2 regions of the Salinivibrio sp. MA607 genome follow, and region 2 is predicted to be linked to the other one. Evidence: predicted binding sites of a transcription regulator. Region 2 holds the regulator's gene; the other holds the start of a gene.

Region 1 (5,759 bases), on a different contig from region 2:
CAATGATGCAGCAGAAAAGCTTCGCCGCACTGTACGGAACATTGAAAAAGCCGCCAATACTTTAGATAATTTCACGGACACGTCAGAGAAACGCGCCAGAAAGGGGGCTGCTTTAAACGAAGCTCAAACCGAGAAGATAGAGAGTATTGCTACAGCCGTTGAAGAAATGACGACGACAGTTGGATCACTTTCAGAAGATGTCCAAGCTATTTCTGAAGAAGCTGGACAAATTGATTCGAGCTCACGACAATCGCAGCAAGAGCTCAGCGACATGATGGCAGAACTTGATGAACTTGTCTCTGCGATAAAGGTATCGGCTGAAATGTTTGACAAAGTGGAACATAGCGCCGGTCAAATAGAGCACTTTCTTTCTGTGATTACGGATGTGGCCGAACAGACAAATTTATTAGCGCTTAACGCCGCGATAGAGGCAGCACGTGCCGGTGAGCAAGGCCGTGGCTTTGCGGTTGTCGCCGATGAAGTAAGACAACTGGCGAGTCGCACCCAATCATCAGCAAGTGAAATTAATGATATGACGAAAGAGCTATTTCGTAGTCTTAAACAATCGTCTGAGCTGTCAGATCGTACCGAAAAGCTTGCAAATAGTGCTTCGTCACAGGCTCGTGGGACTTCTCAGTCGATCGAGGGCGTATTGGAGAATTTCTCAACAATCAGCGATCGCATCAACTCTCTCGCAAGTGCAATTGAACAGCAAAGAACGGTGTCGACGGATATTGCTGCAAACGTGAATCGATTGACTGAATCAAGTCAGGAGGCTGCTGAAATCTCTGATGAAAATAAAAAAGACATGAGTAAGGTCAGTGATTTGGCTGAGGCTCTAACGCAAGATCTCGACCAGTTTCAACTCCGTAATGAAAGTCCTGCTTGAGGTATACTCAGAATCAAAAAGGTGAGTTTATAACTAGCTCGCCTTTTTGTATACAAAATTAAAGCTTAAGAGTAACGAACAAGCTGTGTAACACTTATCATCAATGGCATGATACAAGTATGTATGCTAATCCAACAGTAACCCGCTTGCGACAAGACGTAGTATGAATTTATCCCTAAGGGACGGGCTAGATGTGAGGATAAAACTCTTGGTCAACATTGTGATGTGAACACTGAAGTGAAAATGGATTTAATACTCATTTTTGAGATCGGGAGGTATAACTACGCCCCCAGAAACCTCTGAGGGCGTAGTGGTGCGAGGTTAATTGCCCATCAATTGCAAGAGGTTTTCGGCGGTGACGACCGCTTCTTTGCGATTGGCAATGTTGAGTTTTTGATAAAGGTTACGGATGTGGGTTTTAATGGTTGTCCCGGCGACATCCAGTTCATGAGCAATTTGCTCGTTACTGAATCCTGAATAAATCAAGCCAAGTACCTGCCACTCCCGCTGGGTCAATGAGCTGGTTCGTACTAATTCAGGAACGTTTGGATGCTTCACCAGTTTTTCGACAAAGGCTTCATCAAAGTGGGTTGAGCGAGAGCGTTGATGGCTGGCGATTTCTTTCAGTAACTGTTGTGCACGATGACGTTCTAACGCGCCAAGCGCTTGTTGTTCGATCAATGCATGCAACAGCGATGAGATAGCGTCACCCTCAATTAAAAAGTTACCCATCATACCCGTCTGATTAGTGAGTATAAGCGCTTCTTGAAGCTGCGTTTTCGCATACTCCGTTTCATGCTCTTTACTGGCGAGCACCGCTTCCACGATAAGATTTCGGTTCTTATCTGTCACGAGATTGGCTTGGTTCGCCTCGCGACGGAGAAAATCAATGGCTTGGCGAGCCTGATCATACTGACCTAGATGGAGGTGCGCCCGGGCGATATTACGCCATTGAAGCTGGCTAAAGTGATTACAGGCCGATGCGGGGCGAACGGCTTGATGCAGCCACTCCTCCATATGAGGAAGTTCGTGCTTGGCTTGCCAATAGAGTAACAACGATAAAGACGCGTTAGCGGTCCAATCGACATGATAAACCGACTCACGTAATAGATGCTCAATATGCTCAATGTGCTTGGCAGCTTTGTCGAGTTCACCGCGGCTAACAGCGACGCGGGCAAGCATGGAATAACTGTGTAGATGTTTGCTCGGGGGCTGATTCTCTAGCACTTGGAGCCCCTTGTAGGCACAGGCTTCGGCTTCGTCTAAACGGTTCCAACACCAAAGAATTTGTGCGCGAAGGCGTAAAGCAAATTCATGTAAAGGAACTTGGTGTAATTGCTGATCTTCAATGAGTTGATCGGCACTGTCGAGCAGTTCAAATGCCGCTTGCACATAGCCTTGTGCCAGGAGAATTTCACTTTGTTGTAAAATTGCCCAAAGTGCCTGGTGATACACTTGGTGCTGGCGAGCGAGTTTTTCGGTTTGTTGCATCATCGATAAGGCACGATCGAGCTCGCCGAGCACATGGTTCACCTCGCCAACGACAGATGTCGCGACAATACGGCCACGGTAATTGGCGCTATCTAGTTGCTCAAGTGCTTTTTCAGCCAGGCGCATGGCCCGCTCTGGGTCGTTGGCATTAATTGCCACCTGTGCAAGTAGCGCATTGGCATTGCCTTGATAATCAATGTCGAGCGGTATTTCGCGAGCTTGATAGGCTTTTTCTGCACTTGCTAATAGCTCACCCACTTCATGATAGCGATGCTGGCTTTGTGCAAGCCAAGCTCGAAGTAGGCTTAAACTCGGATACTGGTACAAGTACTCGTTATTTAGCTTGCTGATAGCCGCTTCGAGGGTCGATAGCTCCCCACGGTTAAACATCCGCCAACCATATTGATTCAGAATATCTGCCAACAGGGCATCATCCTCGCCATAACGTGCGTGGCGTAATGCTTGATGTGGCGATTCAAGCTTGAGCCAAGCTAAGGCCGCTTGCCGATGCAGTGTTTGTTGCTGCTGTGGGATCCGAGCCTGGCGCTCATGGGCAAGAAATTCAGCAAATAGATGGTGAAAACGGAACCAATTGTTGTCGCCTTCGAGTGGATAAATAAATAAACCGTAGCGGTTCAGAGACTCCAGCATCCCCAACGCGTCGCCGCGCTCCGTTAAGGCATAGACTAATTCATCGTTGAACATTTCTAATACCGACACTTTCATCAAAAACTGACGGGTTTCAGTATCAAGTAAATCAAACACTTCTTCCGCTAAATAGTCCCAAAGGTGGGCATGGTTAAAGCTGGCACACGAGGCCGCGCTTTGCATGAGTGTACGCTTTTGGTGCTGTGCTTGAATCGCAATCAGTTGCAATGCTGACGGCCAACCTTCAACGTAGGTACACAAGGCATTGGCGGTTGACTCATCGACCCCATCGGCCACGCGTTGATTAAAAAAGCGGGTGGTCTCTTCGTTATCAAAGGCGAGTAATTCGTTCCCGATTTCGATCATTAAGTCACGAACACGCAAGTTCGCGGTGCCCAATGGCGGGTTGGCTCGTGAAGTGACGACCAAAGTGAGGTTATCCGGCATGTGCTTGATGAAAAAACGCATGGCTTCATGGATTTCTTCGTTATCAATAAGCTGATAATCATCCAATACCAGATAGCTGGTGGCATGAAAATTCGCTAACTCGGCAAACACATCGGATAAAAGTGCACGAAGCGATGAGAATTGGCGCTTCTCAGCAAGCTTAATGGTGTTTGCGCAGCCTTCTTGCGTGGCTTGATGCAGGGCTTGTAACAAGTAGTTAATAAAGCGGAAGCTATCATTGTCACTATCATCAATACTAAACCAGCCAACATGGGACTGATCAGCCAGCCATTGTGCGGCCATGGTTGTTTTGCCATAGCCGGCGGGGGAGCGGAACATCACTAATTTATAGTGAGGCGCTTGTTGTAGCATATCGAGCACCCGAGGGCGCAATATGGCGTTATAAAGCCGACCTGGTCGAGTAAGTTTTGATGGGATCCACATAACACACTGTCCTTAACCTCAAATACGGTGCCGGCCCCTCAGCGCGACACTGCTTTATCCTCCTTGGAGTGTATGCGACTCCTAGATAGCAAACTATGATCTCTCTCCACTCTTGTGTTGATTGCTCTAGAATGGTGCATCTACGCCCTATATTTGTGATTTATATCACAATAGTTTTTTGTTTTCGCTATCCTTTAAAATAGCTTTGTACATTTATGTGTCCTGGAAAATATAGAATTTGCGCTGGCGCACAAAAATAACAAAAGTGATTTCTTACTTTTCATGCTGCTTTTCGAATGCTTTTTGTCCCATAACGTGATGTTGATCACTGGCTTGTATGTGGATGCTAGGATTGATGAGAGGCGGCTCACTGTTGGTGTGTGACACAGCTCTCTACGCCCTGCTATCTCCTCCTTTCCGTCACTGTGAGTGGGAGGATGTTTGTTACTCTCGAGTTGGGCAGGATGAATAGCCATCAAGGTTTCATTCCATTATTGAGAGTTATGACATGACCCCAAAACAGCAACATGCCTTTGATAAAAGTGCGTTTAAAATCAGCATGGTCCAACACTTGACCCAGCTAGGTCACGCACCTGAAACCGCTCAACAACGCGATTGGTACCTTGCCTTAGGGCGTGCATTGGCTGAGCACACAACAGGCGACTTGGTGGCGACTGAAAACGATCAAGCGATCAAACAGGCAAAAAGCGTTAACTATTTATCTCTTGAATTTCTCATTGGCCGTTTGACGGGCAACAACCTGATTAGCATGGGTTTATACGATGTGATTGCTGAGGCCGTTGGTGAACTCGGTCTGGGTCTTACCGACTTATTAGAGCAAGAGCGTGACCCGTCACTCGGCAACGGTGGGCTTGGGCGTCTCGCCGCTTGCTTTATGGATTCACTCGCGGCACAGCAATATCCAGCAGTTGGCTATGGCTTACACTACGAGTATGGCCTTTTCCGCCAATCTTTCGATCAAGGGGCGCAGCAAGAAGCGCCTGATGCATGGCGTGAGCCAGAAGGCTACCCTTGGGAAGTCGTCCGTCCGGACCTGACTCAAACCATTGGTTTTTATGGCCATGTTGAGGTCGTTGAAGAAGCGGGGCATACCTATCGTCAATGGGTGCCTAGCTTGAAAATCCAGGCAATGCCTTGGGACTTACCCATTGTCGGTTACCAAAGTAACACCGTTTATCCATTGCGTTTGTGGGAAGGTCGAGCACTGACACCGTTCGCGCTTGATGCTTTTAATGCGGGCGAGTACACCCATGCGCAGCAAGCTGATATTGATGCGGGTAACCTGACTAAAGTCCTTTACCCCAACGATAATCATGATGCGGGCAAGACGCTGCGTTTAATGCAGCAGTACTTCCATAGCGCCGCCTCAGTGGGTGACATTCTTCGCCGTCACTTGGAAGCCGGACATGCGTTGGCGGCGTTGCCGGAGTATGAAACCATTCAGCTTAACGATACTCACCCAACGATCGCCATTCCTGAACTGATGCGTGTGTTGCTAGATGATTATCGCTTAGGTTGGGATGAAGCGTGGGCCATTGCTAGCCGTACCTTCGCTTACACGAACCACACGTTATTACCTGAAGCGCTTGAAACGTGGAGTGAATCGCTCATGGCAGAGCTTCTTCCTCGCCATATGGAGATCATTTTCGAGATCAATCATCGTTTCTTACAAGACGTGGAGCAAAAGTGGCCTGGTGATGTGCGCAAACAGCAAGTGTTATCCGTGATCGATGATCAAGGTGAGCGCATGGTGCGCATGGCGAATCTGTGTGTGATTGGCTCTTATGCTGTCAACGGTGTCGCGGCCTTGCACTCACAG
Region 2 (5,759 bases):
TGGCGCGATGGTGATCGTCAGCCACGATCGCTTTTTATTGCGTGCGACAGCCGATGACTTGTATTTGGTGGACAAGGGCGCAGTGCTACCCTTTGATGGCGACTTAGACGACTATCACCGCTGGCTGACCGAACAACAACGCGCTGATCGTGCGGAAAACAAAAAGCAAGCCGCAGACGAAAAGCTTGCCCCACAGCAAACGCAGTTAGATCGAAAAGCACAAAAGCGTCGTGAAGCCGAATGCCGAAAACAAACGGCGCCACTACGAAAAAAAATTGACCGTTTAGACACAAAGATCGAACAACTTTCTGCCATTATCGCAGAAGCAGAAAACCAATTAGCGGATCCCGCTATTTACCAGAGTGACAACAAAGCCCGTTTAACGGAGCAATTGCAACGCCAAGCCGATGCAAAGTCGACGCTCGAAGAGGTGGAACAAGAATGGATGGAGCAACAAGAAGCGCTAGAAGCCCTGGAGGCGACATTCAACCAACACTAACGCCTGGGATGGCAAACGCCGCCGATCTTTGGCAGTTTTGTTTGCACCACTATGCTAAGCAAGAGGTCAAACAAGCCTGCCTTAAATTACAAGACGAGCACCAAGGCAATGTGAACCTTGCTTTGTTGCTCGCTTGGATTGAAAGCCACGGTTACGGGCTTAGCCCCGAGAGCCTCACCCAGCTTAAGCACGCCTTGAGCCGGTCTGAACATTTGCTGATCGCTTATCGCCATCTAAGACGCGATCTCAAGCCACGCGTGGGCACCGGCCAATATAAAAAAATGCTCAACTTTGAACTCAGTTTAGAGAAGTTCCAGCAACAAGACTTGATTGAAGTGCTTAATCGTCAATCCTGGCTCACACAAGCCGCGTCTCCCTTGGCCTATTATTGCCGCCAGCTATCCCCCTCTGCCCGTAATCTCTATACACCACTACGGGTAGACCGGCCTACAAAAGAGGATGGAGCAGACGATGATGACACCCTTTAACCCCATTCCAACTGCCCGTAATGCGCATCTGCAAACCTTACTGCCACGCCTGCTGCGCCGGCAACCGCTTTTTGCGCCTATTTGGCAAGCGTTTGATCTGCCTGACGGTGACTTTGTCGATCTTGCATGGACGCATCATCCCGAGGTAGGACAGCCTATTATTGTCTTGTTTCATGGCCTGGCAGGAAGCTTTGATAGCCCTTATGCCAATGGATTATTGGCCGCTTTTAAACAGCAAGGCTGGTGCGGTGTGGTGATGCATTTTCGCGGTTGCAGTGGCCGTCTTAATCGCGCGCCGCGGACTTATCATTCCGGCGAAACGGAGGACGCTCGGGCATTTTTGACCTATTTACGCCAGACCTACCCGAACAATGAGATTGCCGCTGTGGGAGTCTCTTTGGGAGGAAACATGTTGGTGCGCTACCTGGCCGACTATCAGCATGATCCGATTGTCAGTTGTGGTTGTGCTATTTCTCCCCCGCTCGATTTAGCGGCGTGCTCGACCCGTATTCAACAAGGGTTTTCCCGTGTTTATCAAGCGTATTTGCTACGGTCGATGCGACAAACCTTATCGGAAAAACTTACCCGACACCAAAAAGTGGGTCGGTGGCATGCTGGGGAGCGGCCAAAGATTAAAACTCTGTTCGAGTTTGATCAAACGGTCACCGCACCGCTGCATGGCTTTGACGATGCTCAACACTACTATCAAAGCTGTAGTGGTTTATCTGTCCTTGACGCTATTACGGTCCCACTTGCGATTATCCATGCGAAAGACGATCCCTTTATGACCGACGCAGTGATCCCAACCTCGCCTCTGCCCGCGAATATTGACTATCAACTGAGCGAACATGGTGGGCATGTTGGTTTTGTTACCGGCAGTTGGCGCCAGCCACAGTTCTGGCTGGAGCAGTCGGTGCCTCACTGGTTAGCCTCACGCCTTTGCTCGTCCCGTTAAAAAAGGACGCCACGCAAAGCAAAAAAGACCGACGCACATTGATCTACTGCATTGTGTTGAATGATTGGGTAAAATGCGAGCTGATTCACAATATCAGCATCAAGCACCCTAACGTCTCAGCCATAAATCAACAAAAGGTGATGTAGTATGATGGTTCCTTGGCAATCGGTCCCTGAGGAAACACTGACTCGTTTAATCGAGCACTTTGTGTTACGGGAAGGAACCGATTATGGTGAGCAGGAAGTCAGCTTTGCACAAAAAGTGGCGGATGTTCGCCAACAACTGCAATCCGGCGACGCCGTGATTGTGTATTCTGAGTTGCACGAGACAGTGGATATTCGTCGTAAAGAAGCACTCAGATCTTAGCATCGCTGTACGCAATAAACAGCGATACACATTCAGACTGAATGACAGGGCGCGTCATGTCGGCTAAACATCCAATCATCGCGGTCACCGGCTCTTCAGGAGCAGGGACCACCACCACATCCGAAGCATTCCGTAAGATGTTCCAGATGATGAACATCAAAGCGGCGTGGCTAGAAGGGGACAGTTTCCATCGCTTTACGCGACCGGAAATGGACGTCGAGATCCGTAAAGCACGTGAGCAAGGACGGCACATTAGTTACTTTGGCCCCACCGCCAATGATTTTCCGCGATTAGAGCAGTTTTTCCGTGAGTACGGTGAACTCGGCACAGGCAAATATCGCCGCTACTTGCATACCTTTGACGAAGCGGTGCCCTACAATCAAATGCCAGGGACCTTCACACCATGGCAGGATTTACCCGACAATACCAACGTACTATTTTACGAAGGCTTGCACGGCGGTGTGGTTGATGGTGAGGTCAATGTCGCTCAACATGTCGACCTATTGATTGGTATGGTCCCGATCGTCAACCTTGAGTGGATTCAGAAGTTTGTCCGCGATACCCGCGATAGGGGCCACTCACGCGAAGCGGTCACCGACTCGATTGTGCGGTCGATGGACGATTATTTGCATTATATTACGCCGCAATTCTCACGCACTCACATTAACTTTCAACGGGTGCCGACGGTCGATACCTCCAACCCACTGAACGCCAAAGGCATTCCTTCGTTGGATGAGAGCTTTGTGGTGATCCGCTTTCGAGGGATGAAAAACGTCGACTTTCCTTATCTGCTGCAAATGATCACGGGGTCTTTTATGTCACGGCATAATACACTCGTCGTGCCAGGCGGTAAGATGGGCTTTGCGATGGAACTTATCATCCGTCCATTGATTCAGCAGCTAATCGAAAAAGGCAAGATTGGCTAGGGCGTAGCGCATCTATCGTGTATTACTTCTCAAGCCGTGATCTTAGCCACGTTTTTGCCAGTTTTTTAGGCGGTTGGCCTAGATCAAAATCAAGAAATTGCTAACAAAAAAAGATACACTCTTGTTAACATACAGTGAGCTTGTAGCCCGCGCCCAGACTTCGTATTCTGTGCATAGATCTGGTGGGTTACCCCTCAGACAAAGATAGGACGTTGTTGCCGGGCAACACATGCAGAGGAAATAAGTTATATGGTTCCAGGAAAACCTCAAACAGACCCTACACTCGAGTGGTTCCTTTCACATTGTCACATCCACAAGTATCCGTCTAAAAGCACGCTGATTCATGCAGGCGAAAAAGCGGAGACCTTGTATTACATCGTGAAAGGGTCTGTCGCCGTTCTAATCAAAGATGAAGAAGGCAAGGAAATGATCCTGTCTTATCTTAACCAAGGTGATTTCATCGGTGAGCTAGGCCTTTTCGAAGATGATCAGGAGCGTACCGCTTGGGTTCGGGCTAAGTCTCCTTGTGAAGTGGCAGAAATCTCATTCAAAAAGTTCCGCCAACTGATCCAGGTTAACCCCGATATATTGATGCGTTTGTCCTCACAAATGGCGCGCCGTTTGCAAGTGACCAGCCAAAAAGTGGGGGATCTTGCCTTCCTGGACGTCACGGGCCGTATTGCGCAAACCTTGTTGAATTTAGCGAAGCAACCCGATGCCATGACGCACCCTGATGGCATGCAAATTAAGATCACACGTCAAGAAATTGGCCAAATCGTTGGCTGCTCGCGTGAAACCGTGGGGCGTATTCTTAAAATGCTGGAAGAGCAAAACCTTATTTCAGCCCATGGTAAAACCATCGTGGTATACGGTACCCGCTAATCACAGCGCTCTCTGTATTCCCAACCGACGCCCTGGCGTCGGTTTTTCTTTTTAAAACAAAAAAAAAGGAAGAGCGAACTCTTCCTTAACCGTTTAGGCCTCGTTATATCCACTATTTGTTAGTGCGTGCTCTCAAAAATTTTATCCGCTGAAGCGGCAACAAACCCCTGGTACAACTCACCGTTGGGCAACACATAACGCTTAGCAAACTCATAAAACCCACCTGGAATGGTTTGCGTGCCATCAGAGAAAACAACAGGGACACGGTCAGCCATGGTGGAGGATTGCTCCAGATAAACGGATGCGTCCCCTTTTACTTCCCCACCCGCTTCGTTAATTGCAAAGCCATTGTCTCGCAGCTTTTGATTAACCGATTGGCAATGATCATGAGCCTTTAACTGATTGACACTCACTGTGAAATGATTCGCGCCATAACCGTGCGCGGCTACCCAGGACGCGTATTCACTCTCCTCAGCAAGCGCTTGATAGGTGGCGCTATCGATGTCCCAAAGCCGCCCCTGATGAAGAAAATCGCTCCCTGTTAGTGACGACGCATCGACTTGTGCCACCAGCTTATGAACAATGGCTTGCAGCGCAGGCGAGCATTGCTCGACCATCAATTCACTGATAAACACTTTCGGCATCAAAGGATCGGGGTGCTCGAAATGGCAGGCATTGAGCTTTTTCGCTTCAAAGGTATAGTCCCCTTTTTGCTGATAGCCTAGCGCCAGGAAGGGGCGCGCCAAGACCTCAAGCCCAACCTTGGGCAAACCAAATGTCCGCAAGGCAATATGATCATTGATTAAAGGCTGCCCTTCTTCGAGCAAGGCATGTACCTGATGTGCCGATGGGCAAAGACGGTTAATATAGTCTTGCCATAATTTATCGAATAACGCTTGGCCACTGTCCATATTGGTCTCCTTAATCTTGTTGAGTCGGAATACCGGGGGCGAACGTCTCAGGCAGTACCACCTGCTCCCCTTCCATTGATGCCATGGGATAAGCGCAATAATCGGCGGCATAGTAAGCGCTTGGACGTAAATTACCCGACGCACCTGGCCCGCCAAATGGCGCATCACCGCTTGCCCCTGTCAACTGACGATTACGATTCACAATCCCTGCGCGAATATGATCGAGGAAGTATTGCCATTCGCCCTCGTCTTCACTGATAAGGCCTGCCGACAAACCATAGCGGGTATCATTCGCCTTCGTGATCGCATCAGCCATATCCTGATAGCGCTGCACTTGTAGTAGCGGACCGAAATACTCTTCGTCGGGTAACGCTTGAATGCCACTCACATCTAAAATCCCTGGAGAAATCACCGCATCGTGTAAATGCTCGCACTCTATGACGGGGGTAGCTCCCAGATCGATCAATTTCTGTTGTGTGGCCAAAATCCCCTCGGCGGCAGCCATTGAAATTTGGGCGCCCATGAAAGGCGCGGGATCATCAAACTGGCCACCCACTCGCACGGTTTTGGTCCATTGTGCTAGGCGAGTCAAGATCTTGTCACCCACTTCTCCCTCAGGCAGCAGCAGGCGGCGTGCACACGTACACCGCTGACCGGCACTGAGGTAGGCCGATTGAATAATGGTGTATACCGTGGCGTCTAAATCACCGAACTGATCACTCACCACCAAGG

What was found. Region 2 encodes CRP, which controls carbon source genes, mostly activating them, when cyclic AMP is high. Its sites were predicted from a motif close to TGTGANNNNNNTCACA; they were not measured.
Region 1: a site for CRP is predicted at 4,074-4,089, ahead of malT (HTH-type transcriptional regulator MalT). Genes of this name have one in related genera too.

The regions. Positions count from the first base shown of each region.
Region 1 is NZ_MUFJ01000023.1:38,617-44,375, forward strand. Features, by position in the region: gene BZG81_RS11455 (methyl-accepting chemotaxis protein) at 1-889, shown strand, start outside; gene malT (HTH-type transcriptional regulator MalT) at 1,211-3,919, opposite strand; gene BZG81_RS11465 (glycogen/starch/alpha-glucan phosphorylase) at 4,428-5,759, shown strand, end outside.
Region 2 is NZ_MUFJ01000001.1:213,780-219,538, reverse strand. Features, by position in the region: gene BZG81_RS01095 (ABC transporter ATP-binding protein) at 1-499, shown strand, start outside; gene BZG81_RS01090 (TIGR02444 family protein) at 508-987, shown strand; gene BZG81_RS01085 (hydrolase) at 971-1,942, shown strand; gene BZG81_RS01080 (YheU family protein) at 2,090-2,308, shown strand; gene BZG81_RS01075 (phosphoribulokinase) at 2,365-3,234, shown strand; gene crp (cAMP-activated global transcriptional regulator CRP) at 3,484-4,116, shown strand; gene BZG81_RS01065 (DUF1338 domain-containing protein) at 4,236-5,027, opposite strand; gene astD (succinylglutamate-semialdehyde dehydrogenase) at 5,038-5,759, opposite strand, start outside.